DNA from 3 places in the Kribbella sp. NBC_00889 genome. Region 3 is predicted to be linked to each of the others. Evidence: riboswitches for the same ligand, from Rfam matches in the RefSeq annotation. Region 3 holds a riboswitch; each other region holds the start of a gene.
The links. Region 3 has a riboswitch for ZMP and ZTP ahead of OG817_RS06125 (5-aminoimidazole-4-carboxamide ribonucleotide transformylase). Riboswitches for the same ligand answer to the same signal wherever they lie in the genome.
Positions count from the first base shown of each region.

Region 1: it holds a riboswitch for ZMP and ZTP, as region 3 does, so the genes downstream of both, OG817_RS14130 (bifunctional 5,10-methylenetetrahydrofolate dehydrogenase/5,10-methenyltetrahydrofolate cyclohydrolase) here and OG817_RS06125 (5-aminoimidazole-4-carboxamide ribonucleotide transformylase) in region 3, are expected to answer to the same signal.
Region 2: it holds a riboswitch for ZMP and ZTP, as region 3 does, so the genes downstream of both, OG817_RS17020 (glycine hydroxymethyltransferase) here and OG817_RS06125 (5-aminoimidazole-4-carboxamide ribonucleotide transformylase) in region 3, are expected to answer to the same signal.

Region 1 covers NZ_CP108783.1:2,911,339-2,920,967, reverse strand. Annotated here, with positions in the region: gene der (ribosome biogenesis GTPase Der) at 1-153, opposite strand, end outside; gene OG817_RS14160 (lysophospholipid acyltransferase family protein) at 146-874, opposite strand; gene cmk ((d)CMP kinase) at 871-1,551, opposite strand; gene OG817_RS14150 (prephenate dehydrogenase) at 1,591-2,655, opposite strand; gene aroH (chorismate mutase) at 2,659-3,027, opposite strand; gene OG817_RS14140 (helix-turn-helix domain-containing protein) at 3,134-4,039, opposite strand; gene OG817_RS14135 (phytanoyl-CoA dioxygenase family protein) at 4,141-5,016, shown strand; gene OG817_RS14130 (bifunctional 5,10-methylenetetrahydrofolate dehydrogenase/5,10-methenyltetrahydrofolate cyclohydrolase) at 5,039-5,881, opposite strand; ZMP/ZTP riboswitch at 5,911-6,000, opposite strand; gene OG817_RS14125 (beta-N-acetylglucosaminidase domain-containing protein) at 6,001-7,746, opposite strand; gene OG817_RS14120 (NUDIX hydrolase) at 7,754-8,368, opposite strand; gene prcA (proteasome subunit alpha) at 8,365-9,222, opposite strand; gene prcB (proteasome subunit beta) at 9,259-9,629, opposite strand, start outside.
Region 2 covers NZ_CP108783.1:3,490,470-3,500,098, reverse strand. Annotated here, with positions in the region: gene OG817_RS17045 (glycoside hydrolase family 9 protein) at 72-1,931, shown strand; gene OG817_RS17040 (CU044_5270 family protein) at 2,000-3,037, opposite strand; gene OG817_RS17035 (RNA polymerase sigma factor) at 3,034-3,627, opposite strand; gene OG817_RS17030 (GbsR/MarR family transcriptional regulator) at 3,688-4,158, opposite strand; gene OG817_RS17025 (MFS transporter) at 4,222-5,775, shown strand; gene OG817_RS17020 (glycine hydroxymethyltransferase) at 5,829-7,277, opposite strand; ZMP/ZTP riboswitch at 7,306-7,387, opposite strand; gene OG817_RS17015 (acyl-CoA dehydrogenase family protein) at 7,414-9,039, opposite strand; gene OG817_RS17010 (YhjD/YihY/BrkB family envelope integrity protein) at 9,058-9,629, shown strand, end outside.
Region 3 covers NZ_CP108783.1:1,252,493-1,262,121, reverse strand. Annotated here, with positions in the region: gene ilvD (dihydroxy-acid dehydratase) at 1-210, opposite strand, end outside; gene OG817_RS06130 (hypothetical protein) at 270-1,259, opposite strand; ZMP/ZTP riboswitch at 1,298-1,382, shown strand; gene OG817_RS06125 (5-aminoimidazole-4-carboxamide ribonucleotide transformylase) at 1,410-2,321, shown strand; gene OG817_RS06120 (MMPL family transporter) at 2,327-4,594, opposite strand; gene OG817_RS06115 (hypothetical protein) at 4,734-4,856, opposite strand; gene OG817_RS06110 (AAA family ATPase) at 4,889-5,275, opposite strand; gene OG817_RS06105 (ubiquitin-like small modifier protein 1) at 5,318-5,599, opposite strand; gene OG817_RS06100 (WD40/YVTN/BNR-like repeat-containing protein) at 5,602-6,696, opposite strand; gene OG817_RS06095 (2-hydroxyacid dehydrogenase) at 6,709-7,641, opposite strand; gene OG817_RS06090 (FAD-binding oxidoreductase) at 7,718-9,097, shown strand; gene OG817_RS06085 (class I SAM-dependent methyltransferase) at 9,094-9,629, shown strand, end outside.

The sequences.
Region 1 (9,629 bases), 1.7 Mb from region 3:
GACGACGGCCTCGCGGCGGCCGATGATGCGGTTCACCAGCGTGGACTTGCCCACGTTCGGCCGGCCGACGATCGCGAGCACCGGCAGCGGGCCGGTGTCCTCGCGCTCGTGCGTTGGCTCGGCGAAGTCGTAGCCGGTGGGCAGGTCACTCATCAGGGTCCTTCTTGTCTGGCTCGCCCGGGAGGGGGTGGCCGGTGGCTTCGACGGCCGCCTTCATATGGGCTCGCAGCACGTCGCCGATCTGGTCGGCAACCGCTCGTACGTCGGAGTGCCTCCGGGGAAATGGTACGCGGTCAACCGCGAACACCTCGCCATAGATGACATCGATCCGGCTCCCGGCCGGTGGGAAGCCCTCCACATCGCCGTGCGGCAGCCGGGTCCCGAGCAGCGCCACCGGCAGGATCGGCGCCCCCGTCACCATGGCCAGATACGCCACCCCGCCCCGGATCCGGCCGAAGTCGCCCGCGCCACGAGTCCCCTCCGGGTAGATGTTCAGCACCCGGCCGTCCCGTAGCACCTGGATCGACTTCCGCACCGCGAGCGGGTCGTACGACGACCTGTCGACGGGGATCTGCCCGATCCGGCGCAGCAACCAGCCCTGCAGGCCACCGAACACCTCGATCTTGCCGAGCTGGTGCAGCATCCGGGGCGCCATCGCCCCGAGCAGTGGTGCGTCCAGCAGGCTGAGGTGGTTCGGAGTCATCAGCACCGGCCCCGTCAGCGGGAACCGGTCCTCGTGGTGGACGGTCAGCTTGTACTTGCGCCGGAAGTAGGGCCTGGCGACCTTGCGCAGCGGCGACGCGAGCCGGTACGGCAACGGGCGCAGGTCTGCGGTGCTGGGCAACTCCAGGTGCCCGGTGACTTCGGCTGTCATGACTCCCGGCGCGCGGCCTCGGCCTCCTTCGCGAGCCGGCTGATCACGTCGATGACCTCCTCCAGGGAGAGGTGCGTCGAGTCGATGGTGACCGCGCCGTCGGAGGCGACCTGGAACTCAGACACGGTCGCGTCGTCGGCGTCCCGGCGAACGATCTGGTCGCGGAGCTGCTCGGCTGTCACCGAACCGGCCGCAAGTTCCGCGCCACGACGCGCCATCCGGGCGTCCTGGTCGGCGGTGAGCAGCACCTTCAGCTCGGCGTCGGTCGCGACCACGGTGGCGATGTCCCGGCCCTCGACCACGATCCCGCCGCTTGGCTGGGCGGCATCGATGACGGCGCGCTGCCGCCGGATCAGCTCCTTGCGGACGTCCAGGTTGGTGGCGATCTTGGAGACCGTCTCGCTGATCCGAGGCTCCCGGATCGCGGCCGTCACGTCGGTGCCGTCGGCGATGACGAACTGCCGCGTGGGGTCGGTGCTGATCTCCAGCCGCAGCTCCCGCGCCCGCTCGGCGACCGCCGCGGTGTCGTCGAGATCGAGACCGTGCTCCATCGCCGACCACGTCACCGCGCGGTACGTCGCACCGGTGTCCAGAAAGCGCAACCCCAGCCGGCTGGCGACGCCGCGGGCGGTACTCGACTTGCCGGAGCCGCTCGGGCCGTCCACAGCGATGATCATGGCCCAGAGATTACCTGTGGCCGGGGACAACCTCGGCACCTACCGGTGCACGACCCAGCCTCGGTCGGTCAGTACGTCGACCAGCTGGTCGACCGAGGCGGGTTTGACCGCCAACTCGACCTCACCGACCGGGCGGCCGGGGCTGTGGTCGATCCGCAGGTCCTCGACGTTCGCACCGGACTCGGCGGCGTCGGCGAACAGCCGGGCCAGCTGTCCCGGCCGGTCCGGGATCGTGACCAGAACGGTGACGAGATCGATGTGCGGCGTACCGTGCTTGCCTGGTACGCGGACCGCACCGGACACGCCCTGGCCCAGAATCGAGGTCAGCTCCTCGCCCGCCTCTTCCTTGCCCAGAGCAACGAGAACGCGGTCGAGTTCGCCGCGGATCTGCTCGAGCAGGCCGGTCAGCGCGGTCGAGTTCGCGGACACGATCTGGGTCCACAACTTCGGGTCGCCGGCCGCGATCCGGGTGACGTCACGGACACCTTGGCCCGACAGTTGCAGGTGTGAGCTCGGGGCGTCGGCCAGCGTCCCGGCAGCGAGCGCCGACATCAGATGTGGCAGGTGCGACACCCGGGCGACGGCGAGGTCGTGGTCCTCGACCGACAGCTCGACAGTCCGCGCGCCCGACGCCTCGGCCAGCCGCCGAACCAACTCGACCGCCTCCGGAGCGCTGGTCTCGTGCGGCGTGATCGCCCAGGTCGCGCCGTCGAACAGGTCGGCGCGTCCGGCCAACGGGCCGTTCCGCTCCGACCCTGCCATCGGGTGGCTCCCGACGTACCGGCTGAGGTCGGTCGTGAGCTTGCGCGCGTCGGCCAGCGGCTTGGACTTCACGCTGGCCGCGTCGGTCACGATCGCGTCGGTCTGCCCGAGCTGCTCCGCGATCACCGCGCCGACATGGTCAGGCGGTACGGCGACGACCACGAGCTGTGGCTCGATCTGGACCAGCCGGGAGCCAGCCCCGATCCGCTCGGCCATCAGCGCGCTGTCCGGGTTGGCGTCGACCAGCTCCACGACCACGCCGAGCCGGGCCAGCGCCAGGCCGATCGACGTACCGATCAGGCCGGTCCCGACGATCCGGACCGGACCCCGCAGCTCACTCATTGGTCACTGGGCGCCCGTCAGATCCGGGCGGAGCGCGACGGCGCCGTGCAGGTAGACATGCTGGATCTTCTCCCGCGACCGCGGGGTCTCGGTGTGCACCATCATCCGGACCACCCGCGGCAGTGCGTGCGGTACCGCGATCTCCTGCATGCACATCAGCGGTACGTCGGTCAGGCCGATCTGCCGGCCCGCCACCGCCGGGAACTCCGAGTGCAGGTCCGGCGTGACGGTGAACAGGATGCTGATCAGATCCTCGTTCTCCAGATCGTTCGCCTCCAGGACCGCCCGCACCAGCTCGGCGGACCGCTCGAGCAGATGCTCGCGCTCGTCCACGTCGAGCTGGGTGGCACCCCGGATCGCCCGTACCGCCACGTGTCGGCCTCCTCGCTCAGGTCTTCTTGTCTGTCTCAACACTAGGCCAGAGCCGCCACAGAGTGGACAGCCGTCTCGGATTCCGCGCTCCTGCAGACCCCTGGAGTCAGCCACTCCGGGCCGCCTCCAGCAGCCGCCTAGCCACCGGAAGCAGCCCGGCCTCGCGGACCGGCGCGAGCGGATCGGACAGCTGCCGTCGACGCCGGAACGTGCCCGGTGGTTCGCCGTATGCGAGGGAGAAGCGGCGTGAGAAGTGGTACGGATTGCTGTAGCCGCCGTCGGACGCGATCTCCGCGATCGTCGCGTTGGTGCGCAGCAGAGCGGTCGCCGCGCGGGCCAGCCGGATCAGATCCAGCGCGTACGCCGGTCCGCAGTCGTACCGCTCCCGGAAGAGCCGGTGCAGGTGTCCGGCCGACAGGTTCGCCGCGGCGGCCAACTCGGGGACGGAAATGATCCGCGGCCCGCGCCTGGCCCAGACGCTCGCCACGTGGTCGATCATGCGCCGAACGCCATCCGGCAGCTCGTCACGCGACGGGCCGACCGGAGCACTGACGAAGACCTCCAGCATCGTCGCCACGAGCCGGTCGCTGTGTCCCGGATCCGACTCCGGCACGCCGGTCAGGTCCAGTAGATAGGTGCACAGTTCGTCGAGCAGCCCCGGATCGGATCTCGATCGCACCGAGGGCCAACTCGACGCAGCGCCGAGTCCGCCGAAGTCCTCGATCTGGAAGTGCACGTAGGCGTGCCGGGACCAGTGATCACAGTCCCAGATATAGGAGTCCCGGTCGCCGCGCCGGGCCAACGCCACCGTTCCGGGGCGCAACTCCTCCTCCACCGTCGCCTGATGGACCCCGGCGTCGTCGTACAGCTCGGTCCGCCAGAGCGCCGAACCGTGCAGGAGCCAGAGCAATTCGAAGTTCGGCAACCAGCGCGGACCGTACGTTGCCCCGGGCGCATAGTCCGCGACCTGGACCACGGAGTTCACGCTGATCACCGGTGGTCGCGATGTCACGAACAGATAGTAGAGCGCGCGCCGGCGACATTGGCCGTCCGGTCGTGCTCTGAGATTGTGAAGCCGGTCATCGCCAACCCCAGGCCGGATGGAGCGCCCCAATGCAGCCTGTCACCGCCGTACGCAGGTTCACCGAGGTCACCGACGAGTTGATCGAGTCGTTCCGGCGCGACGGCTTCGTGGTCCTCGATCAGGCCCTTCCACCCGACCAGGTCGCCGCGCTCCACACAGCGGCCGAGCACCTGTGCCGCGGCGACCTCGGAGCCGTCGAAGGCAGCCCGAGCACGGAGCCGGGCGAGGACGTCGTGCGCAAGTACCTGTGCATTCACCAGCCCCACAAGGTGTCCGAGGTGGCGCTGACCGCGTTGCGCGCACCGCGCGTGGTGACCGCACTGACCGCGCTGATCGGGCCGAACGTGAAGGCGATGCAGTCGATGCTGTTCATCAAGTCCGAGGGCAAGCCGGGCCAGGCCTGGCACCAGGACGAGTTCTTCATCCCGACCAGGGACCGCTCGCTGACCGCGGTGTGGATCGCGCTCGACGACGCCACCGTGGAGAACGGCTGCCTCTGGGTGCTTCCGGGCTCGCACCGGCGCGGTGTCATCTATCCCGATCGGGAGCAGGACGATCTCCGCTTCGACTGCACGGTGGAGTTGTTCGACTTCCCCTACACCGACGACGACGCAGTACCGGTCGAGGTGCCGGCGGGTTCGGCGGTGATCTTCAACGGCTACCTGCTGCACCGATCACTGCCGAACACCACGCGGCGCGGACTCCGCCGGGCCCTCGCCAACCACTACATGAGCGCGGAGTCGCTGCTGCCGTGGCAGACGGTGCCGGCCGGCGTCCATGTCGGCAAGCACGACTACCGCGACATCGTGATGGTGGCCGGAACCGACCCGTACGCCTACAAGGGCATCGACGACATCGCCCGCCCGCATTCCCGCGCCGACAAGGACGGCGGCTGCGACCGCTAGGGCACGTCTCTAGAGCCGTGCCCTAGCGGGTCTGTGCCTCGGCGGCGTCGACGGCCTGCTCCAGGAGCAGGGCGATCGTCATCGGGCCGACCCCGCCGGGGACCGGTGTGATCAGGCTCGCGACCTCGGCCGCGGCGGCGAAGTCGACGTCCCCGACGTTGCCCTCGTTGTAGCCGGCGTCGACGACGACGGCGCCGGGCTTGAGCCAGTCGCCCTGGACGAAGTTCGGCCGGCCGACCGCGGCCACCACGATGTCCGCGGTCCGGACGATCGCGGGCAGGTCGGTGGTTCGGGAGTGCGTGTAGGTGACGGTCGCGTTCGATGCCAGCAGCAACATCCCGGCCGGCTTGCCGAGAATCGGGCTGCGGCCGATCACGACCGCGTGCGCCCCGGCGATCGGTACGTCGTACGCCTCGAGCAGGCGCATGATCCCGCCGGGCGTCGCGGACCGGAAGCCGGGTTCACCGAACGCCATCGCACCGAACGACCGCGTGGTCACACCGTCGACGTCCTTGGCAGGGTCGATCGCCTCGAACGCGGCCCGCTCATCGATCTGCGCAGGCACCGGGTGCTGCAGCAGGATCCCGTGCACCGCCGCGTCCTGGGACAGCTTGGTCAGCTCAGCGACCAGCTCCTCGGTCGTTGTCTCCGCGGGCAATACCACGCTGAGCGACCCGATGCCCGCCTTCTTCGACCGGTTCTGCTTCATCCGCACGTACGTCGCCGACGCGGGGTCGTCACCGACCAGCACGGTGGCCAGGCACGCCTGGACCCCGGTCCGCTCCTGCAGTGCACGGGCCCGGTCGGCCGTCTTCGCCACGATCTCGGCGGCAACGTCGGTACCGGTCATCAAAGTGGCAGTCATAGCGCGCGCTCCTTGGGCGTCGACAACAGGTCAAGTGCCCAGGCGCGCGGCTCGGCCGGATCCTCCGGCGGACCGTTCCCCGGTGGTCGTCCACCTCAGCGCCAGTCGCGGTCCACCGCTCAGGATACCCGGCCGCCCTCCGTCGCCTCGGTCAGGAAGGTCTCGATGACAGGGTCACCGAGTTGGGGATGAGTCTTGGAGTGTGGCAGCCGGGTGTCGCGGATCGTCTTGGCCTGGGTGACCAGGTGGTCGATCTGGTCCCGGGTCGTGGCGGCGTCCGAGCTGTTGCCTTCGGCCACTGCTTCGAGGTGCCGGAGGGACTCGCGGAGTGCTTGCGCCCAGAGGAAGGTCGCATCGAGCCAGGCTCCGGCCTCGTCGGCGAACGACGGGTCGGACACCCCGGCGCGGATCCGGGCCGGAGCGTTCTCGATCGCCTCGAGGTACGGCTCGAGCTGCGCGATGGCCCCGGCCAGGTCGCCCGTCTTCCAGGTCTTCCAGAACGCGGCGGTCTGCGCGGCCAGGACCGGCGCGTTCACCAGGTGCAGCCGGCCGTCATAGGTGGTGAGGTCGGCGAAGACCTCCAGCGCCGCGATCGTCTCGGCGTCTCCCCCGGCCCGCTCGGCGAGCGCGCGGTGCCACGAGGCCTGCTCGTCGTACGTCGCCGGGTTCCAGCCGAACTCGGCGAACGAGTAGAGCGCGATCTTGCTGGCCCCGGCCTGGTTCATCGGGTTCGAGATCACGCCGACGACCAGGTCGGCCAGGCCAGGCTCGCGACCGCTGTAGGCCGCGAGCAGGATCCGGGCGGCCGCGTAGTCGTTGACCGGGTAGTTGTCCCAGATCAGGATGTCGTGCCCGAACACGGCCTTCGCCTCGGCCGCTTGTGCGCCCGTGATCGTCTCCGGTACGACGCCGATACCGGTCCAGTGCACGACCACCGCGCTGTCCAGCTGTTCCCGTAGCGCCTGCTTGTACGGCGTCTCGTCGACGTTGTAGTACTCGGTCGGGACCATCTGCAGCGGGGCGAGGTCCGGCTTGGTCGCGACCCACTCGCGCTGGATCCGGTTCAGCAACTCGCTCTGCGCGCGCCCGGCTCCGCCACCGCCGGCGCCGTACTTCTCCTCGTCCTCGGCGCCGTGCCACTTCTCGTACTCGATGTCGTCCAGGGCGACGTTGAACGCGCGCGCACCCAGCGCGTACAGGGCCTCGAACTTGGCGATCAGTGCCTGGAAGTCGCTGTCGTCGGTGTAGCGGATCGACAGGCCGGGTGACAGCGCGAAGGTGAAGTCGACCTTGTTCCGCACCGCGCGCTCGACCAGCTCGCCGAGCTCGGCCAGCTTGTCGGCCGGGTACGGGTCGCGCCACTGCTCGCGGTGGTACGGGTCGTCCTTCGGCGCGTACTCGTAGGTGTTCATCCGGTGCGTGCCGAGGTAGTCCAGATGGTCGAGCCGGTCGGCGTGCGACCACGGCGTACCGTAGAAGCCTTCGATCGAGCCGCGGTACCGCATCGTCGGCCAGTCGCGGATCTCGACGCCCTCCACATGGTTGCCCTGGACAAGCTGTGCGAAGGTCTGCGCGGCGTAGAAGGTGCCGCGCTGATCGACACCGTCCAGGACGACCTGGTCGTCGCCGACGGCAACGACGTACCCCTCGGGCGGCAACCCGCCGGCCGCCGCGTTCGTGCCTCCGAGTCGCACAGTGACAGCAGATTCGCCGTCGGTGATCGTCTGTACGCCGGCCCGTGCCAGCGTCTCGCGAACGACGCGCTCGGCGTCCGCATCGGTCGTCGGGCCGTGCACCAGCCCGACGGTGTCGCCGAGGTCGAAGCCATCGTCGCGGTGGGTGGTCTGCTGAGGCTCAGGCGTCATTGCCCTACTACAGCAGTCCGGCGTGATCCAGCGCTAGATAGGCCGCGTCGACTCCGGTCATCGCACCTGGTGTGCGCAGCTCGGCACGGAACGCATCGACAGTGAGCTCGACCGGCACACAGTCCTCGGTCTCGTCCAGTGACTGCTTGCCGTCCGGCCGGCAGCCGCGCGCGATCGCAATGTACTTCCGGTACGTCGACGACGCCGAGGACCACTGCCAGCCGACCAGGTCGAGCGTCTCGCAGGTGTACCCGGTCTCTTCCTCGAGCTCCCGCGCACCGGCCAGCGCCGGGTCCTCCCCCGGCTCGACCAGCCCACCTGGCAGGTTCGTCACGATCCGGTCGGGTCCGGCCCGGAACATCCGGATCGTCACGATCCGTCCCTCCGGCGTCAACGGCAGCACCGTGACTCCGGCGCTGATCCCAGCGTCGGACTTCGGGCCGAACACGTCCCACTCGACCTCACGCCCGTCCGGCAGCCGGTACCGACGCAACTTCACCGTCAGGAACCGGTGGAAGCCCAGCTCCTCACCCACCAACTCCCAGGCCGTCGGGTCGCCGGGCCGAGACAGTTCAGCCGCCGCGGAGTCCGCGGCGGCTGAACGCCATTCCGGCTCGCTCACAGCGGCCGGTCGTCGTCCGGCTCCTCCGGTGGAGCAATGGGTACGTCGTCCGCCGGCGGGGCGTCGTCGGACGAGGAGGATGCTGTGCTGTCCTCCGCGACCGGGGTGTCCTCGCTCGCCTTGCCGTCGGCCGCGGGCTTCGCGTCCTCGGCCGGGCGGGACTCGGACAGGATGCGCTCCAGCGTCTCCACGGAGATCCGCTTGAACTTCCGCACCTGGGTCCGGGTCCGGTCCAGAACCGCGACCTCGATCTGGTCCGACGTCAACTGCCGGACCTCGGTGCCGTCGTGGCCGAGCGCATCCACAGCCAGCCGGAGCGCCCCGGCCAGCGAGATGCCCTCCTGGAAGTGCTCGCCGACGTACTCCGCGACCTGCTCGGCCGGCCCGCCCATCACGGCGTACCCGCGGACGTCCGCGATCGAGCCGTCGTAGGTCAGCCGGTAGACCTGGTCATCGGCGGTGCTGGCACCGACCTCGGCGACCAGGATCTCCACCTCGAGCGGCTTCTCACCGCCGGAGGAGAAGATCGCGCCCAGTGTCTGCGCGTAGGCGTTGGCGAGCGCCCGGCCGGTCACGTCGCGCCGGTCGTAGGAGTACCCACGCATGTCGGCCAGCCGGACGCCGGCGATCCGCAGGTTCTCGAACTCGTTGTACCGGCCGACCGCGGCGAACGCCATCCGGTCGTAGATCTCGGCCACCTTGTGCAGCGCGGGCGAGCGGTTCTCCGCGACGAACAGGATGCCGTCGGCGTACTGCAGCGCGATCGCGCTGCGGCCCTTGGCGATGCCCTTGCGGGCGAAGTCGGCCCGGTCCCGCATCAGCTGTTCGGGCGAGACGTAGAACGGAACGCTCATCGAAGGTGTCGTCCTCTATCGGTCGATGGGGTCAGGTCAGGTGAGGGAGGCCGAGGCCGGGCCGTCGGGGCGCTGGTGCCGCTCGGCCCAGACGCGGTCCACGATCGCGGCCACGTCGTCCTCGGGCAGCCGTTTGTAGCCGTCCGCCGTGACCACGCCGACCACCGGGAAGATCCGCCGCAGCATGTCCGGGCCACCGGTCGCCGAGTCGTCGTCAGCGGCGTCGATCAGGGACTGGATCACCACCGTCACGCAGTCGGTCGCGGACAGGTCCTCGCGGTACAGCTTCTTCAGCGCGCCGCGGGCGAAGAGCGAGCCCGAGCCGACACTGTGGAAGTGGGTCTCCTCGTAGCGCCCGCCGGTCGGGTCGTAGGAGAAGATCCGGCCGCCCTTGATGTCCTCGTCGT
Region 2 (9,629 bases), 2.2 Mb from region 3:
TCCGACAAAATCAACAGGAAACTTTCCTATTGGTCGGGTCGACGTTGCTGGTCGGGTGGGAGGAGTCGCTCGTGAGGTCGTTGCGCCGGGTGGGGTCGATCGTCATGGCCGCGGGATTGGCCGCGGGATTGGTGGTGGGGCCGGTGCGTACGGTGTCCGCTGCCGCGTCCGGCGGGGTGGTGCGGGTGAGTCAGCTCGGGTACGGCGCCTTGGACGGCAAGGCGGCGTACGTGATGACGCGGGACGCGGCGGCCGGGAAGACGTTCCAGGTGGTCGACCGGCACGGGCACAGGGTGCTGACCGGGCGCGTCGGCGGTGACGCGGGGGAGTGGAATGCGACGTACCAGCATGTGTACCAGTTGGACCTGTCCGCGCTGAAGGTGCCGGGGACCTACCGGGTCGAGGTGCCCGGGGTCGCGTCGTCGGCGGCGTTCGAGATCCGGGCGAACAGCAACCGGATGCTGACCGCTGCCAAGGACAAGGCGGTCACGTTCTTCACCGAGCAGCGTGACGGCGCGAACGTCGTACCGGGTTCGCTCGGGCGGCAGCCGGCGCACCTGAACGACCGGGCCGCGCAGGTCTACGACTGGCCGGTGTTCGTCGATCCCGACACCGATCAGACCGTCGGTGAGCTGCAGCGGATCGGTGGGCCGGTCGACGTCGAGGGCGGTTGGTACGACGCCGGCGACTACCTGAAGTTCACGCACATCGCGGCGTACTCGGAGTCGTTGCTGTGGGCATCGGCCCGGGACGCGCGGAAGCCGGACAAGCAGGTGCGGGCCGAGGCGCGGCACGGTCTGGACTGGCTGGACAAGATGTGGGACGAGCGGACGAAGACGCTCTACATCCAGGTCGGAATCGGCACCGGCAACGTCGAGGAGACCTTCATCGGCGACCACGACATCTGGCGGCTGCCGGAGGTCGACGATCACCTGACCGATCCGTCCGAGCGGTTCCTGCGCAACCGGCCGGTGTTCCGGGCCGCGGCGCCCGGGCAGCCGATCAGCCCGAATCTGGCGGGGCGTACTGCTGCGGCGTTCGCTCTTGCTGCACAGGTCGAGGCGCGGACCAATCCGGCCAAGGCTCGCCGTCATCTCGAGACTGCGGCGCAGATCTTCGCTCAGGCTCAGACGAAGAACGCCGGGCAGTTGGTCACGTCGTTGCCATTCGCGTTCTACCCGGAGTCGGCGTGGCGGGATGACCTCGAGTTGGGTGCCACCGAGCTGGCGCTTGCCGCGCAGCGCCTCCGCGATCCACGAGGGCGCGCGTGGTTGAAGCAGGCCGGCTACTGGGCTGGGCAGTACATCGAGCACGAGGCCGGCGGCGACACGCTCAACCTGTATGACGTGAGCGCGCTGGCGCATGCGGACCTGATCCGGGCCAACCGATCGGATCGTGCGCTGGTGAAGAAGCTGGCTGATGATCTGCGTGCGCAGCTGGAGATCGGGGCGGAGCGGGCGTCCGCGGATCCGTTCCGCGCTGGGGCGCAGTACGACAACTTCGACGCCGTACCGCATACCTTCGGGCTGGCGGCTACCGCGCATCTGTACCGGCAGGTGACGGGAGACCGGCGGTACGACGACTTCGGTACGCAGCAGCTCGACTGGAACTTCGGCGCCAACGCGTGGGGTGTGTCGTTCATGGTCGGCGTGGGGGAGAACGCCGAGCGGTGCCCGCACCACCAGATCGCGAACATTCTCGGGCGCGAGCTCACGGGTGCGGTCGTGAACGGGCCGAACTCGGAGGAGCTGTTCGAGGAAGGTCTGGGTGATCATCTGGACGGTATGAACCCGTGCCCGGCCGACGGTGTCGATCAGTACGCTCAGTTCACTGGTCATGGTTCCCGGTACGTCGACGACGTCCGCTCCTGGCAAGCCTCCGAACCAGCCGACGACTTCGCAGCCATCGCGGTCTACGCGCTGACCACGTAGTCCCCTCCCCGCACCGGCGACGCGCGCACCTCTCCCCGCGCGCTCGCCGGTGCACCCAGCCGCCCCGTCTACAGGTAGAGCTTGTAGCTGATCACGGCGGGGATCCGGACGTTCAGACGCCCGGCGGTTTTTGTCAGGACTGTTTCGTCGGCCCAGAGGCGGCCGGTCCTGGGGTCGAAGATCAGGACGTGCCGGTTCGGCAGGCCGCCGTAGCTGCTGTCGACCGCGAACGCCCGGCCCTTGCGGCCGCTCCGGTCGGTCATCGCGCCCAGCGATACCGCGTTGCTGTGATCGGCGAGGATCTTGAGCACCGCCGCGCGTACCGCTGGGGCCGGCGTCGCCTCGCGGTACAGGTCCGTGACTGCGCCGGCCAGCTGGCCGGGGCCGTTGGCGTCGATGTCGTGGCCGATCTTCAGCACCGCCAAGAGCCGTGCAGGGTCGCTCGGCAGCGGATAGCGGTACATCGGCTGGTATCTCCCCGGCGCCCACGACTGCTCACCTTTCACCCTGCCGGGCTTGCCGACCGAGTCCTTGTGAGATGTCGGATCCGGGGAGTACGGCTGCCCGGTCCTGACCACCAGGTGCCCGGACAGATCGCTGTTCCACGTCAGGCTCACGTCCTCCGGAATGATCGCCGAGGTGACCCGCTCCTTACTGTCGACGGCCGTCGACAGGTTCCACGCCTGCAGCCGCACCGTGTGCGACCCGGCGTCGCCCGGCAGCGTCTTGTCGGCGGCCGCCGTCGCCGCGAGCGCCACCAGCGCCGCCTTGCCCGGCCGGCCCTGCGCGAGCTCGGCATCCAGCAACGGCGGAGTCGCCGCCATCGCGACCCCACCCGACCCGAACGGGTCGACGACCACCACCCCCGCGCCCGCGACCGCCACGGCCCCGGCCACGCCGACCAGCACCGCGCGCCGCCGTACCTTTCCACGACGGGCAAGCACGTCGGCCGCCCGTACGCCGTTGACCGGAGCAACGTGCTCCTCCGCCGCCAGCCGGGTCGCGATCCGTTGCAGTCCCGCCAGTTCGCGACCTGTCAGCGGGCAATCGGGGATCCCGGACGCCGGGTCGACGCGCTTCAGGGTATCGAGGTCGTTGGTGTTCATGAACGTTCTCCCTGCGTCTTGGACTCAGCTGTTCGCACGACCGTGGAACCGGCCGACCGTCCCTGGGTGCTCCGCGCGCGGTGGTCGTACTGCGCCTGCGCCGTCTTCAACCGAGCTCTCGCGCGGTGCAGCCGAACCGCCGCGGCCGCCCTCGAGCAACCAAGTGCCGTCGCGAGATCGGCGCCACGCAGTTCCTCCCAGCCCGCCAGCATCAGCGCCTCTTGGTCGGCCGCGCTCAGTGTCCGTAGAGCAGCCAAAGTCCCGGCCAGCTGGTCGTACCACTCGAGCCGCTCATCCGCGGGCGGTCCGGTCCTGGTCACGAGGTCGTTGCCGGCGCGTTGATATGCGGCAGTCGACCGCTGCCGACTGCGCCGTCGATCGGCCAGCACGTTCGCCGCGACCCGGTACAGCCACGGCAACGCCCGGTCCTGTGGCAAATCCGTCCGCCGCCTCAACGCCGTCAGGAACACGTCCGCGGTCACGTCGTGCGCCTCGTCGGCATCCCCGATCCGGCGTACGACGTACCGCAGGATCGCGCGATAGTGCTCCGTATACAGCTGCTCAAGATCGGCCCCGGTGGGCTCGGTCATCGGTTCCACACCCGTCTATTGCCGATCACAACAAACGATTACAGCCGATCAAAGGAGCGTTCAGCGGGGATGTTCGGCGCGCCAGTTCTTGATCATCTGGTCCATGTCGGCGTGGATGAAGGCGAAGAAGTCGGCGGCTTCGGAGAGGCGGCGGCCGACCGGGTTGCCGGGGCCGAACAGCTCCGCGCCGGAGCGGCTGCTGGACTCCCATTCGCTCAGCGCGAGATTGCGCCGTTCGAGGATGGCGGCGAAGACGTCGTCGCGGATCCGGTAGTGGTCCTTGCGTGAGCCGGGTTGCCGCTCGCGGGTGATGAAGGAGACCTGGATCAGCTGCCGGACCGCGCCGGACACTGCGGGCTGGCTGATCTTCAGCGATTCGGCCAGCTCGGCGGCCGTCATCGTCCCGGTCGGGCTGACCAGCATCCGGCCCATCACCCGGGCCGACATGGTCGGGACGCCACTGTTCGCCAGGATGCCGGCGAAGCGCTCGACGAACTGGCCGACCTCTTCGGGAGTGGGTTCGGGCGCCATGATTGAAGACTACAGTAATTTGATCTATCGCAACTATCACAAATATCTGATAATTTGCTGGGCATGACCACCTCCTCCGTTGCCGAAGGGCCGACGCTCACCGGCGCCCGCCGCTTCGGAGTCCTCTTCGCACTCTGCCTGGCCGTGCTCGTGCTCGGCCTCGACACGACCGTGCTGAACGTCGCGCTGCCGACCCTGGCCGCCGACCTCGACGCGTCGACCAGTCAGCTGCAGTGGATGGCGAACAGCTACAACCTGGTTCTCGCCGCGCTGCTGTTGCCGGCCGGTCTGCTCGGCGACCGCTTCGGGCGCCGCAAGATCATCGCGATCGCGCTGACACTGTTCGGCGCGGCGTCGCTCGCCTGTGCGCTGTCCGACTCGGCCGGCCAGCTGATCGGCGCCAGGGCCTTCCTCGGCGTCGGCGCCGCGATGATCGTGCCAGTCGCGCTGTCCTTGATCACCGTGCTGTTCCCCACCGAGGTCGAGCGCAAGAAGGCGATCGGCTTCTTCGTCGTGGCGAACAGCATCGGTATGCCGCTCGGCCCGATCGTCGGCGGCCTGCTGCTGGACCACGCCGGCTGGCAGTGGATCTTCTACCTGAACGTACCGATCGCGCTGATCGCCGCGATCGCTGTCAACCTGCTGGTCCCGGAGACCCGCAGCTCGCGCCGGCCGGCGATCGACTGGCTCGGCATCCTGCTTTCCAGCGCCGGCCTGGCCTCGCTCGTGTACGGGGTGACCAAGGCGGGGGAGACCTCATGGACCGACGGGACCACGGTGCTCTTCCTGGCGGTGGCCGTCGTACTCCTTGCCGTCTTCCTGCTCTGGCAGCGGCGGAACTCCGACCCACTGATCGAGCTGCGGCTGTTCGGCGAGAAGGTGTTCACCGGTGGGGCGGTGCTGCTCACCGTGTCGGTGTTCGCGATCTTCGGGTTGCTCTTCACGATGCCGCAGTACTTCCAGGGCATCAACGGGTCCGACGCGCTGCACACCGGCCTCAAGCTGCTGCCGTTCATCGGTGGGATGACGGTCGGGGCGAAGCTGGCCGAGCCGGTTGAGGCGAAGGTCGGAACCCGGCTGGTGGTGATGGCCGGGTTCCTGGTGATGGCCGCCGGGTTCCTGCTCGGAGCCTTCACCGATCTCGGCACCGGCTACGGCTACACCGCGGTCTGGTTCGTGGTGGTCGGGTTCGGCCTCGGCTGCTCGATGCCGCAGGCAATGAACGCGGCGCTGGGCGTGCTCGACCCGGAGCGGGCCGGCACCGGATCCGCTCTACTGCAGGCGTTCCGGCAGGTTGGCGGCACCGTCGGCGTCGCAGTCCTCGGCACGGTACTGAACTCCGTCTACCGGCACAACGTGGACACGGCCGGCCTGCCGGCACAGGCGGCTGACGCGGTCGAGAAAGGGCTGGGTGGCGGGCTCGCAGTCGCGACCAAGGTCGGGTCGGCGGACCTACTCGGCGACGTACGCGACGCGTTCATGACCAGCCTCAACACGACCATGTGGGTCTCGGCCGGCATCGCGGTCGTGGGCGCCGTACTGGCCGCCGTACTGATGCCGAAGCAGGCCACCAAGGCCTCGCAGGAGGCGCTGATGGGCATCAAGCAGGACGCCTGACAGAGCAGCGCGGCGCCTGCTCCCGAGGGGAGAGCAGGCGCCGCGCGATGACGTCAGTTGAGCTCGAGGCCCGGGTACAGCGGGTGCTTGTCGAGCATCTCGGCCGAGGCGGCCTTGACCTTGTCGGCGACGCCGTCGGCCAGCACGTACTTCGCCTTGGACGGTGCACCGGCGGCCGTTGTCGTCGGCGTCGTCGAAGACAGTACGTCGACCATCAACTCGGCGACCCGGTCGAACTCGTCGGCCCCGAAGCCGCGCGTAGTCAGTGCCGGCGTACCGATCCGGACGCCTGAGGTGTACCAGGCGCCGTTCGGGTCGCGCGGTACGGCGTTCCGGTTGGTCACGATGCCCGCGTCGAGCAGTGCCGACTCGGCCTGCCGCCCGGTGATCCCGTACGACGAGACGTCGAGCAGAGCCAGGTGGTTCTCGGTGCCATCGGTGACGAGCTTGACGCCACGCTTCATCAGGCCCTCCGCGAGCACGACCGCGTTGTCGGCGACGGCCTGCGCGTACTCCTGGAACGACGGCTGCCGGGCCTCGGCCAGCGCGACCGCCTTGGCCGCCATCGTCTGGCCGAGCGGGCCACCCAGAACCATCGGGCAGCCGCGGTCGACGGCGTCGGCGTACTCCGGCTGGCACAGCACCATGCCGCCGCGCGGGCCGCGCAGCGACTTGTGCGTGGTCGTCGTGGTGACGTGCGCGTGCGGGATCGGGTCGAAGTCGTCGGTGAAGACCTTGCCCGCGACCAGGCCGGCGAAGTGCGCCATGTCGACCATCAGCGTCGCGCCGACCTCGTCGGCGATCTCGCGCATCTTCGCGAAGTTCACCTTCCGCGGGTACGCCGAGTAGCCGGCGATCAGGATCAGCGGCTTGAACTCCCGCGCCTTGCGGGCGACCTCGTCGTAGTCGAGCAGCCCGGTCTCCGGATCGGTGCCGTAAGAGCTCTGGTGGAACATCTTGCCGGAGATGTTCGGCCGGAAGCCGTGGGTCAGGTGGCCGCCCGCGTCCAGCGACATACCGAGCATCTTCTGGTCACCGAACGCCCGGCGGAGCTTGGACCAGTCCTCCTCGGACAGGTCGTTGACGTGCTTCGCGCCCGCCTCGGCCAGCGCCGGGGACTCGATCCGCTGGGCCAGGATCGCCCAGAAGGCGACCAGGTTCGCGTCGATGCCAGAGTGCGGCTGGACGTAGGCATGCGGGGCGTTGAACAGCGCCGTGGCGTGGTCGGCCGCGGCCTGCTCGACGGTGTCGATGTTCTGGCAGCCCGCGTAGAAACGGTGCCCGATGGTGCCCTCGGCGTACTTGTCCGAGAGCCAGTTGCCCATCGTCAGCAAGGTGGCGGGGGAGGCGTAGTTCTCGCTCGCGATCAGCTTCAGCGAGGAACGCTGGTCGGCCAGTTCGGCCTTGATCGCGCCGGCGATGGTGGGTTCCACCGCGGCGATCACCTGGAGCGCGTTGTTGTACGCGGCCGACGCGGCGGCGGCGTCGAAGGGTTGAGTCATCGTTGTCTCTCCTGCGGTTGCAGTGGGTCGTGGGCACCCAGGCGCACGGTGCCGACAGTCTTCGCTCCCCGGTGGTTCTCCACCTCAGCGCGCCAGTCGCGACGCGGCCACCCTATCGTGCTGCCGCGGCTCAGAGTCAGAGGCTGCGGTCGGTGATCAGGCCGAACGGCGTGGTCCGCGGGAGGGTGCCGAAGACTCCACCCCAGTCGTTCGCCAGCCGGGACGCGACGAAGGCGTCCGCGACCGCGGGTGTGGAGTGCCGGACGACCAGGGACGCCTGCAGGCAGAGCGCCATCCTCGCCGCCAACCGGCGGGCGCCCGCCTCCGCGCCCTCGACGTCAGCAAGCGCTTGCAGTACGTCGTTGACCGCCGTGTCCAGGCGCTCGTCCGCACCCCGCGCTGCGCCGACCTCCAGCAACCACGCCTCGAGCGACTCGGGCCTTCTGAGGGCTCGCAGTACGTCGAGTGCGTTCACGTTCCCCGACCCTTCCCAGATCGAGTTCAGCGGGGACTCCCGGAACAACAGAGGCATCCCGGACTCCTCGACGAACCCGTTCCCGCCGAGACACTCCAGGGCCTCGGCGGCCATGAACGGCGTCCGCTTACTCACCCAGAACTTCGCCAGCGGCAGCCCGATCCGCCGGAACGCGGCCTCCTGCTCGTTGCCGTCGGTCGACGCGTCGACCGCCGCCGCAAGCCGCATCGCGAGCGCTGTCGCAGCCTCACTCTCCAGCGCCAGGTCGGCCAGCACGTTCTGCATCGCGGGCTTGTCGGCGAGCAGATCACCGAACGCCGAACGATGGCGGGTGTGCCAGAGCGCCTCCACCAGCGCGCGCCGTTGGAGAGCGGCCGAGCCGAGGACGCAGTCCAGCCGGGTCGCGGCCACCATCTCGATGATCGTGCGGACCCCGGCGCCCTCATCGCCGAGGCGGTAGCCGACCGTGCCGTGGAACTCGACCTCGCTGGACGCGTTCGACCGGTTCCCGAGCTTGTCCTTCAGCCGCTGCAGGGCAAACGCGTTCCGGTTGCCGTCGGCAAGCACGCGCGGGACGACGAAGCAGCTCAGTCCGTCCGGCGCCTGCGCCAGTACCAGGAAGACGTCGACCTGTGGCGCCGAGCAGAACCACTTGTGCCCGTTCAGCTGATATTCACCGTCGCCACCGGCCGGCGTCGCGGTGGTCAGGTTCGCCCGGACGTCCGAGCCGCCCTGCTTCTCGGTCATCCCCATCCCCGCGAGGACGCCGCTCTTGGTGGCCGCAGGCAACCGGCGTACGTCGTACTGGCGCGAAGCCAGCTGTGGGACCCACTCCTTGGCGAGCCGTTCGTCCGCCCTGAGGGCGGGGACGGCGGCGTACGTCATCGAGATCGGGCAGCCGTGGCCGGGCTCGACCTGGGACCAGACGTAGAAGCCGGCCGCGCGGGTCAGGTGCGGGGAGGGCCGGTCGCTCGTCCACGGCGCGGCCTGCAGCCCGAAGCCGACGGCGCGCTCCATCAGCCAGTGCCAGGACGGGTGGAACTCGACCTCGTCGATGCGGTTCCCGTACCGGTCGTGCGTGCGCAGGACCGGTGGGTTCTGGTTCGCCGGGAGTGCCTGAGCGAGGGCCTCTTCGGAGCCCGCGAGCTCGCCGATCCGGGTCAGCCCGGGATCGTCCGCGAGGTCGGCGTACGGACGCAGAGCGTCACCGAGGGCTGTGTCCCGGGTGAAGAAGTTCACCCCCTGGAGTGGGGGAGCCTGATTCGTTACCGCGAATGGGTCCGCCATGTCAGTACGGTAAGCGGTATGGCACGTTCAGGGGCAAGACCCGCGGGTGGGAGCTCCCTCTCATTGGCATGGGTCCGCAAAATCCCCGCGACGACCTGGAAGCTGCTCACCCAGACCATCGGTGTCTGTCTGCGCTACCGGGTCACCGGTCTCGCGGCGGAGGGGGCGTTCTTCGCGATCCTCTCGCTGCCGCCGCTGATTTTCGGGCTGGCCGGAAGTCTCGGTTACATCGCCGGCAAGTACTTCGAGGTCGAGACGATCGACGACATCAAGGCGCAGATCGTCGAACTGGCCGCCCGGGCGCTGACCGCCGACTCCGTCCAGGGTGTGATCGTGCCGACCCTGGACCAGGTCCTGAACGGCGGCCGGCCGGACGTCATCTCGATCGGTTTCGTGCTCGCGCTGTGGTCCGGCAGCCGCGCGCTGAACGTGTTCGTCGACACCATCACGATCATGTACGGGATGGGCGGCAAGCGCGGCATCGTCCGGACCCGGGCGCTGTCGTTCTCGCTGTACTGCGCCGCCCTCGTGATCGGCGTGATCGTCCTCCCGCTGGTGCTGGCCGGACCGGACGCCGTACAGGCTCTGCT
Region 3 (9,629 bases):
GCCGGCCGCGTGCACGCCTTCCTTGACCGCCTTCGCGAGCCGGTCCAGGGACAGGTTGCACGGGGTGATCTCGTTCCAGCTCGACGCGACTCCGACCTGTGGCTTGGCCCAGTCGTCGTCACCCATCCCGACCGCGCGAAGCATCCCGCGCGATGCGGTCGCCTCCAGCCCGTCGGTCACCGTCCGGCTCCGTGGCTTCACATCGACCATGCCGGTCACTCTATTCCTCGTAAATCAACAACGCTGCCCTCGTCCGGCCGCGCCGGGTCTCAGGACATCTGGTGTGCCACCGCGGTGGCGAAGGCGGTGAGGGGGTCGGGGGCGTTGGTGTAGCCCCAGGGCAGGCTCTCGATCCGGCCTGTGGTCAGGGCGGCGTGCTCCATTGCCGCTGCCTTCGCGCCGACCGCCTTCAACGCGAACGCCATCGCCCCGTGGGCGGAGATGTCCTCCGGCTGTTGCTCGCGTCCGGGGGTCCACCATTTGTCCCGGGCGGCCAGCAGTTCCTCCCGCCGGTTCGAGACCTCGTGCGTCAGGCGGGCGCCGCGCTGCAGCCGGGAGAGCTCGCTGTCGCCGAGTACGTCGACCCACACCTCGTTGATTACCTGTGCGGCGACGGCACACAGGGCGCTACCCGGCTGTGCGTTCGCCACCACCTGATGACCGAAGTGCACGAGCTCGGCCAGCTCCAGGCCCGACCACTTCGGGGCCAGCACCTGCACCCGTCCGCTGTGCGCGGCGTAGCTGTCGGGATGCCGGTCCACCGCGGACCGAAAGACCTTGTCCTTCACCTCCATCGACGACTGCGGTCCAACCGTCACCCACTGCAGCACCTCCCACGGGGCCGCATCGTCGGGCGCTGCATCGATTGCATGATTCAGTACTGCGCCCGCGGTCCCGAGGACGTCGTGGAAGGACGCGAACTGCTGCTCGGAGACGTACTTCGCGAGACTCCCGCTCCGCACTTCCCAGGCCTCGAACACCAACGTCTGCCCAAGCCACAGCAGCAGATCCGCATCCCCGGGCAATGCCTCCAGCCGCAACTCCAACTGCTCACTGTGCCCGACCGCTGCCTGCCCCAGCCCCACCACCCGCACCGACCGCAGCCCGGTATTCACCGGCGTCGCCTTCAGCAACGCCATCCCCGTCGACAGATCCCCCGCACGCACAGCGGCGTACGCCCGATCGAGCTCGGGATCGGCCCACGCCTGATCAAGCCGAAGCCTGGAGACATCCACGGCCTTGCGAGAGAAGATCCCCATGCTCGGATCGTACGTGTGCGGGTTGCTCGAATAGACTGCCGAACGATCGCGACTGGCGAGGGTGGAGTACCACCGGGGAGCGGTCGGCCGGTAAGCAAGGCGTCGTCCGCCTGGGCGCCTCCGATGTGTTTCGATCTCGGAGGTCGCTGGATGCGTTATGGAATGAACCCACACCAGTCCGCCACGATGACCCCGGTGTCCGGTCGGGCGCCGTTCACAGTCGTCAGCGGGAGTCCGTCGTACATCAATGTCTTGGATGCGCTCACCGGTTGGCAGCTCGTGCGGGAGGCAGCTGGGGCGTTCGGGGTGGTCGCGGCGGCGTCGTACAAGCACGTCTCCCCTGCCGGTGCCGCGCTGGCGGACTCGGTGAGTGCCGCATATGTGCGCGCCCGTGATGCCGATCCGAAGTCGTCGTACGGCGATTTCGTTGCGGTGTCGCATCCGATTGATGCCGAGCTTGCGCGCGTGCTCAAGCGGGTCGTGAGCGACGGGATCATTGCGCCCGGGTACGACGAGGGCGTCCTCGGAGTGTTGGCCGGGAAGAAGCGTGGGACCTTTCTCGTCCTCGAAGCCGATGCGTCCTTCGAGCCTCCGGAGCACGAGGTGCGCGAGGTGTACGGGCTACGGCTGACGCAGCAGCGGGACGACCTGCCGTTGACTCGTGAGCTGCTGGATCCGGGCGTGCCGGATGCAGCAGCCCGAGACTTGTTGCTCGGGATGATCGTGGCGCGGAACACGCAGTCGAACACGGTCGCGATGGTGAAGGACGGTACGACGATCGGCATCGGCGCCGGCCAGCAGTCACGAGTCGACTGCGTCCGACTGGCCGGCGAGAAGGCAGACGAGTGGTGGTCCCGCCGCTCGTCCGAGCCGCCGACCGGCGTCGCGATGGTCTCCGACGGCGCCATCCCCTTCGTCGACAACATCGACGAAGCCCACCGCCACGGCGTAGCCCACATCGCCGAACCCGGCGGCTCGATCCGCTCCGACGAGGTCGCCGAGGCGTGCGCTGCCCGCGGAATCACCCTGTCACGAACCGGCGTACGCCTCTTCCGCCACTGAGCAGGTCAGGAGACGGGTTCGACCTTGGGGGTTTCTTGGGGGGTTGGTGGGGGTGGGGCGGGCGGGCCGCCTTCCAGTTGGATGTCGGGGACGATGCGGTCGAGCCATCGGGGTAGCCACCAGGCGCGGTCGCCGAGGAGTGTCATGACGGACGGGACCAAGACCATCCGGACGATGCTGGCGTCGATCAGTACGGCGACTGCCATGCCGACCGCGAGCATCTTGACCGTCGGGTCGTCGTCGAGGACGAAGCTGAGGAAGACCACGATCATGATCGCGGCCGCCGTGGTGATGACCCGGGCCGTCGCGCCGATCCCGATCGCCACGGCACGGTGGCTGTCCTTGGTCGCGATCCACGCCTCGTGCACCCGGGACAGCAGGAAGACTTCGTAGTCCATCGACAACCCGAACACGATCGCGAACATCAACATCGGTACGAACGACGGGATCGGCACCTTCTCGTCGATCCCGACCAACGAGGATCCCCAGCCCCATTGGAACACCGCGACGATCACGCCGTACGCGGCTCCGACCGACAGCAGGTTGAGGATCGCGGCCTTGATCCCGATCAGGAGCGATCGGAACGCGACTGTGAGCAGCAGGAACGCCAGCAGCACCACAGCCCCGATCAGCCACAGCATCCGCCCGGACACCTTCTCGGTGAAGTCAACGTACCCGGCAGTGGTGCCGACGACGAAGGTGGGCTCTTTCTGCCCGGCGAGTACGTCGTCCCGGATCCGGTTGACCAGGTCCTCGGTCTCCGCCGCGGACGGCGACGTGGTCGGGATGACGTTGATGATCGCCGTCGTACCGGAGCTGTTCAGGCTCGGCGGCTGTACGGCGGCCACGCCGGACGTCTTCTGCAGCGTCGACGCGAGACCGTTCAGCAAGGTCTGCTTGTCGGTGGAGCTCTCGGACGGGAGCTGTACGACGACCGTCAGCGGACCGTTGGCACCCGGGCCGAAGCCTTGGGCCACCAGGTCGTACGCCTTCCGGCTCGAGTCCTGCGCCGGATCCGTGCCGGCGTCGAGCTGGCCGAGGTTCATCGACAGCAGCGGGATCGCCAGGACGAGTAGCACCAGCGTGGCGACGATGCCGTACGGCCACGGCCGGTCGCTGACCTTGCGTCCCCAGCGCGCGAAGGCGCTCTGCTCGTGTTTGAGGTCGCGCCGCTCGCGCTCCTCGGCACGGTGTTCGGCCACGGCCACCTCGTCCTCGAGGCCGGCCTCGAGCTCCTGTTCCTCGACCAGGTGGTGCCGGTCCTTGCGGTTCAGTACCAGGAACTTCGCCAGACCGAGCATGGCCGGGATGAGTGTCAGGGCAGCCAGCACAGTGACCGCGACCACGATGGCCGACGACAGACCGAGTGCGCCGACGAACGGCACGCCGGACACGTACAGGCCGAGAATCGCGATGACGACCGTCCCACCGGCGACCAGGATGGCCGCACCGGAGGTCGACTCGGTCCGGCCGACGGACTCCTCGACGCCTTGGCCGTCGTCGAGTTGTTCGCGATGGCGGGACACCATGAAGAGCCCGTAGTCGATCGCGACACCGAGTCCGAGCAGGGTGGCGACCGTCGGCGCCGAGACCGGGAAGTCCTTCACGGCCGCGAGCAGACCGAGTATGGCCAGGCCGCCGCCGACGCTGAAGATCGCGGCCACCAACGGCAGCGCGGACGCGACGATGGACCGGAACATCAGGAACAGCAACAGCAACGCCAGCGCGAGACCGATCGCCTCCGAGAGCGCATCGTCGGCCTGCTTGCCGATCTGCCCGGCGCCTCCGCCGTACTCGACCTCGAGTCCGGCGGCGCGGGCCGGCTGGACGGCCGCGTCCAGCTTGTCGAGGTAGCTGCTGTCGAGCGAGGCCGGCACCACCGAGAACGACACCGGAGCGTTGACGACGCTCCCGTCCTTCGAGATGTACGCCGTCGATGACGTCGCCAGCGGATCGACGGCCGAGACGACGTCAGGCAGCTTGCCGACCGCCGCCATCGACGTCTTGACCGCATCGGACTGCTCGGAGACCGTCCCGGACTTGGCGTGGAAGACGATCGATCCGGAGTACCCGCCGGCCGTGGAGAAGTCCTTGTTCAGGATCGTCAGTCCAGCCGACGACTCACTGCCGGGGACCGTGTAGTTGTTGACGTACGTACCGCCGAACGCCGCCCGCAGGACGAACAGCCCGACCACGGCAACCAGCCAGCCGGCGATCACGAACCAGTGAAATCGTGCGGCCCCTCGACCGAGCCGATCCAGAATCACATGCACAGGGCGCCCCCTCCCCCAGGCGCCCCCAGGCCCGGCTACGCCGCGCGCCCCTTCGGCGACAGTAGGCCGGGGGCGACCCCGCGACAACCCCTTGGTCACTGTCCGTATCTCTACGCCACCGCAGGATCGCTCTTCGTCGTCAGCCGACCAAGCGGAAGCGCTGGGAGGAGACCGCACGCCGTACTTCGTCGGCTGTCCGCTGCACGTCGAGGCCGCTGGTGTCGATCGCATGCGACTCCAGCTCGCCCAGGTCGGCGAACAACTGGTGCAGCCCGGTGATCGCCTCGGCATCCTTCAGTGAGTCGCCGCCCCGGTCCCAGGCCCGGCCAGCGTGGTCTCGAGATCCGGCCGGAGTACGACGTACGACAGCACCAGGCCGGCCCGCTCCGCGGCGGCGCGGAACGGTGGCACGTAATGGAGGCCGACGACCCCGTCCACCACGACGTCGTATCCGCCTCGTGCGTACGTCGTCGCCGCCGCGACGATCACGTCGACGACCACGTCGTTCTGGTCCGCCGACCCAGGCAGGTACGGCGGCACGAAGCCGGTGCGGATGGCCGTGTAGAACTGATCGGTCAGGAGGTGCACGGTCAGACGTTCCGCATCCGTGGCAACCAACTCGGCCACTGTCGATTTGCCTGCGCCAGGTGGTCCGGTCAGCACGATGAGCTCGCCGTTCATGCTGCGAGACGCTAGCCAATCCGCCCCGGAAACTGCAGTCATTTAGCCGCCGGCGACGCTGGGGAGGATGAGGAGCTCGGCTTCGGCGGGCAGCTTGGTGTCCAGACCGTCCAGGTCGCGGATGTTGTCGTTGCCCAGATACACGTTCACGTGCCGACGGATCGCACCCTGCTCGTCGGTCAGGCGCCGGCGGAGCGCCGGGTGCTGAGCCTCGAGGGCTGCGAAGACCGAGGCAACGGTCGGCTCGACGCCGGACTCGATCTCGACCCGCTCGGCTCCGCCCGCGAACGGTCTGAGCACCGTCGGCAGCCTGACCGCGACCATCGTCAGCCCAGCACCGCGGCGCGCACGGTGAGCACGTCCGGCAGGTGACTCGCCACCTCGACCCACGTGTCACCGGCGTCCGCACTCGCGTACACGCACCCGTCGCGCGTGCCGACGTACACCCCGGCCGGGTCGGCCGTGTCGGTCGTCATCGCGTCGCGCAGGACAGGTACGAACGAAACGTCGGGCAGCCCGCTGGACAACGGCTCCCAGGTCGCCCCGGCGTCGCGAGACCGGTAGACGCGGCAGTTGGCCTCGGTGGGGATCCGGTTCGCGTCCGCGACCAGCGGGAAGACGTAGACGGTGTCGGGGTCGTGCGGATGCACCACGATCGGGAACCCGAAGTCCGAGGGCAGTCCGTCCGCGATCGACTTCCAGATCGCGCCACCGTCGTCGGACCGGTAGACGCCGTGGTGGTTCTGCGCGAACATCCGCTCCGGTACGTCGGGATGCCCGGCCAACTTGTGCACGCACTGACCGAACTCCGGATCCGGGTCGGGCATGAACTTCGCCTTGATCCCGTGGTTCGCCGGCGACCACGACGCACCGCCGTCGGTGGTCTGGTACACGCCACCGGTCGACATCGCGACACTCACCTGCCCGGGGTCGGTCGGGTGCGGGAGCACGGTGTGCACCGCCTGACCGCCGAAGCCGGCGCCCCACTCCTTGCGGTGCGGGTGGTCCCACAGGCCCCGGACCAGCTCGAACGTCACTCCCCCGTCGGTCGACTTCCACAGCGCCGACGGCTGCGTCCCGGCGTACACGACTCCGGGCTGCGATTCGGGCGCCGGCTGGATCTGCCAGACCCGCTCGAGCGACGCCTCGGAGCCTTCAGGGAAGCCGATCGAGCCCTGGGGCGGTTCGGCCCACGTCTTGCCGAGGTCGTCGGAGTGGAACACCGCCGGGCCCCAGTGCTCGCTCGTCCCACCGACGAACAGCCGGGGCTGGTCGCCGCGCGGGTCGATACCGACCGCGTACACACCCTGCATCTCGAACTCCGGCACCGGGCCGTCCAGGCTCCACTTCCGGCGCGCGGCGTCACTCCGCCCGATCCAGAGCCCCTTCTTGGTCCCGATCAGCAGTACGGCCTCGGACATCGTTGTCCTCCTTTAGCGTGGCGGCCCCGCCACCACATTGACGAGTGCTTCCCCTTGCGCATACCGCTCCAGCTGCGCACGCACCAGCCGGGCGACTCGCGGCTCGAACGCCGTCGACGCGCCGCCACGGTGCGGGTTGATCAGAACGTTCGGAGCCGACCACAGCGGATGTCCGGCGGGCAACGGCTCGGGATGGGTCACGTCGAGCGCGGCGCTGATCCGCTCCGAGCTGAGCTCCGCCAGCAACGCGTCCGTGTCCACGACGACACCGCGTGCGACGTTGACCAGCAGCGCGCCGTCCTTCAGCTGGGCCAGGAACTTCGCGTCCACCATCCCCCGCGTGTCGGCGGTCGCCGGCGTCAGAACGACGACGACATCCGCGCGCGGGAGCAGCTCAGGCAGGTCGGTGATCGGGTGCACACCCTCCCGAGGCCGCCGGGCGACCCGGATGATCTCGCACTCGAACCCGGTCAGCCGCCGCTCCAGCGCCTCGCCGATCGACCCGTATCCGAGGATCATCACTGTCCGGTCCGCGAGCGAGTCGTCCAGCTCGGTGTACGACGACGGCCAGACCTCCCGCTCCTGGTTGCGGACGGCTCGCGGCAGGCGCCGGTACGACGCCAGGATCAGGCCGACCGCCAGCTCCGCGGTGGACGCGTCATGGACGCCGCGGGCGTTGCACAAGGTGACTCCGTCGGCCAGGTGCGGCACAACATGCTCGAACCCGGCCGTCTGGGTCTGCACGACCTTGAGATTCGGCATCTCCCGGACGACCTGGATCACCCGGTCACCGCCCATGTACCCCGGAACGTAGAACTCGACCTCCGCGAGCGACGCCGGCCGCTCGCCACCATCGAAGAAGTCCACGTCGAAACCCGCGGGCAGCCCGCCGAGGAAGGTGTCGGGATCCTCCCAGGGCAGCCATGCCTTCACCACATCAGCCATGCCCACGAACCTACTCGGCCACTCCGACAGTGTGAACTCCCGTGCCAGGCACGAAGCGTCGTCGTACTCTGGATCGGTGCCTTCGACATCGGATCCGGTTCGGACTCTCGATCACGACCAGGCGGTAGGGCAGCTGCGGGCGTCGTACGAACGGATCCCCGCAGGCAGGCCCGTCCGGCTGGCGAAGCGCAGTTCCAACTTGTTCCGGCCGAGAACCGAGATCGACCAGGCTGGCCTCGATGTATCCGGACTGACCGGCGTGATCGCTGTCGATCCGGTGGCGCGGACGGCCGACGTCCAGGGCATGTGCACGTACGAGGACCTGGTCGCGGCGACGCTGCCGCACGGCCTCACCCCGATGGTCGTCCCGCAGTTGAAGACCATCACCCTCGGCGGCGCGGTCACCGGACTCGGCATCGAGTCGTCGTCGTTCCGCGCCGGGCTGCCGCACGAGTCGGTGCTCGAACTCGACATCCTCACCGGGGCCGGCCAGCTCGTCACGGCCCGGCCCGACGGTGAGCACGCGGAGCTGTTCCGCACCTTCCCGAACTCCTACGGCACGCTCGGCTACGCGACCCGGCTGCGGATCGAGCTCGACCGGATCTCGCCGTACGTCGCGCTGCGGCATGTGCGGGTCGACCTGGACCGGCTCGGGCAGGCGATCGAGGAGATCGTTGCCTCCGGCATGTACGAGGGCGAGCCGGTGCACTTCGTCGACGGGGTGGCGTTCACGCCGTCGGAGGCGTATCTGACGCTTGGCCGCAACAGCGACGCGGCGGTGCGGACCAGCGACTACACCGGCCAGCAGATCTACTACCGCTCGATCCAGCAGCGGCCGACCGACTTCCTCACCGCACACGACTATCTGTGGCGCTGGGACACCGACTGGTTCTGGTGCTCGGCCGCGTTCGGCGCGCAGAACCCCTGGGTACGGCGGGTGTGGCCGCGACGCTGGCGGCGCAGCGACGTGTTCCACAAGATCGTCGGCTTCGAGAACCGGCATCACGTCGCCGCGCGGCTCAATCGCCGGCGCGGCCACGCCGACCGCGAACGCGTGGTCCAGGACGTCGAGATTCCGGCGTCGCAGCTGGCCGGGTTCCTGCGCTGGTTCGACGCCGAGGTGGGGATGCGGCCGGTGTGGCTGTGCCCGCTGCGGCTGCGCGGGTCCATCGACTGGCCGCTGTATCCGCTGAAGCCCGGCGAGACGTACGTGAACGTTGGCTTCTGGGGCACCGTGGCCATGGCCGACGGTGCCGCCGACGGTGACGTGAACCGGGCGATCGAGGACGCCGTCGCGCGTTTCAACGGCCACAAGTCGCTGTACTCCGATGCCTACTACGACCGCGACACGTTCGACCGCCTCTACAACGTTCCGGCCTTGAACGCGGTGAAGAAACGGTACGACCCCGACGCCCGGCTCACCGGGCTCTACGAGAAGGCGGTGACGCGCCGATGACGACGCTTGCGACCCAGGTTTCGATTGCCGATGCACTTACGACAGTGACCCCGGACGGTCTCCCGTTCCGGTTCACGGCGTACGACGGCAGCGCGACCGGCCCGGAGGATTCGCCGATCCACATGCACCTCGCGTCCGAGCGTGGACTGTCCTACGTACTCACGGCGCCCGGCGACCTCGGCCTGGTCCGCGCCTACGTGATGGGCGACCTGGAGATCACCGGCGTGCACCCGGCCAATCCGTACGGGCTGATGCGGATGATGCTCAACCAGCTGCACTTCGAGCGGCCGACGACGGCGGAGGCGCTGCGCATCGTCCGCGGGCTCGGCTGGAGCCATCTGAAACCACCGCCGCCCCCGCCGCAGGAGCACCTGCCGAAGTGGCGCCGTACGTTCGAGGGACTGCGCCACTCGCGGACCCGGGACAAGTCCGCGATCCACCACCACTACGACGTGTCGAACACTTTCTACGAGTGGATCCTCGGGCCGTCGATGACGTACACCTGCGCGGTGTACCCGTCCGCGGACGCGAC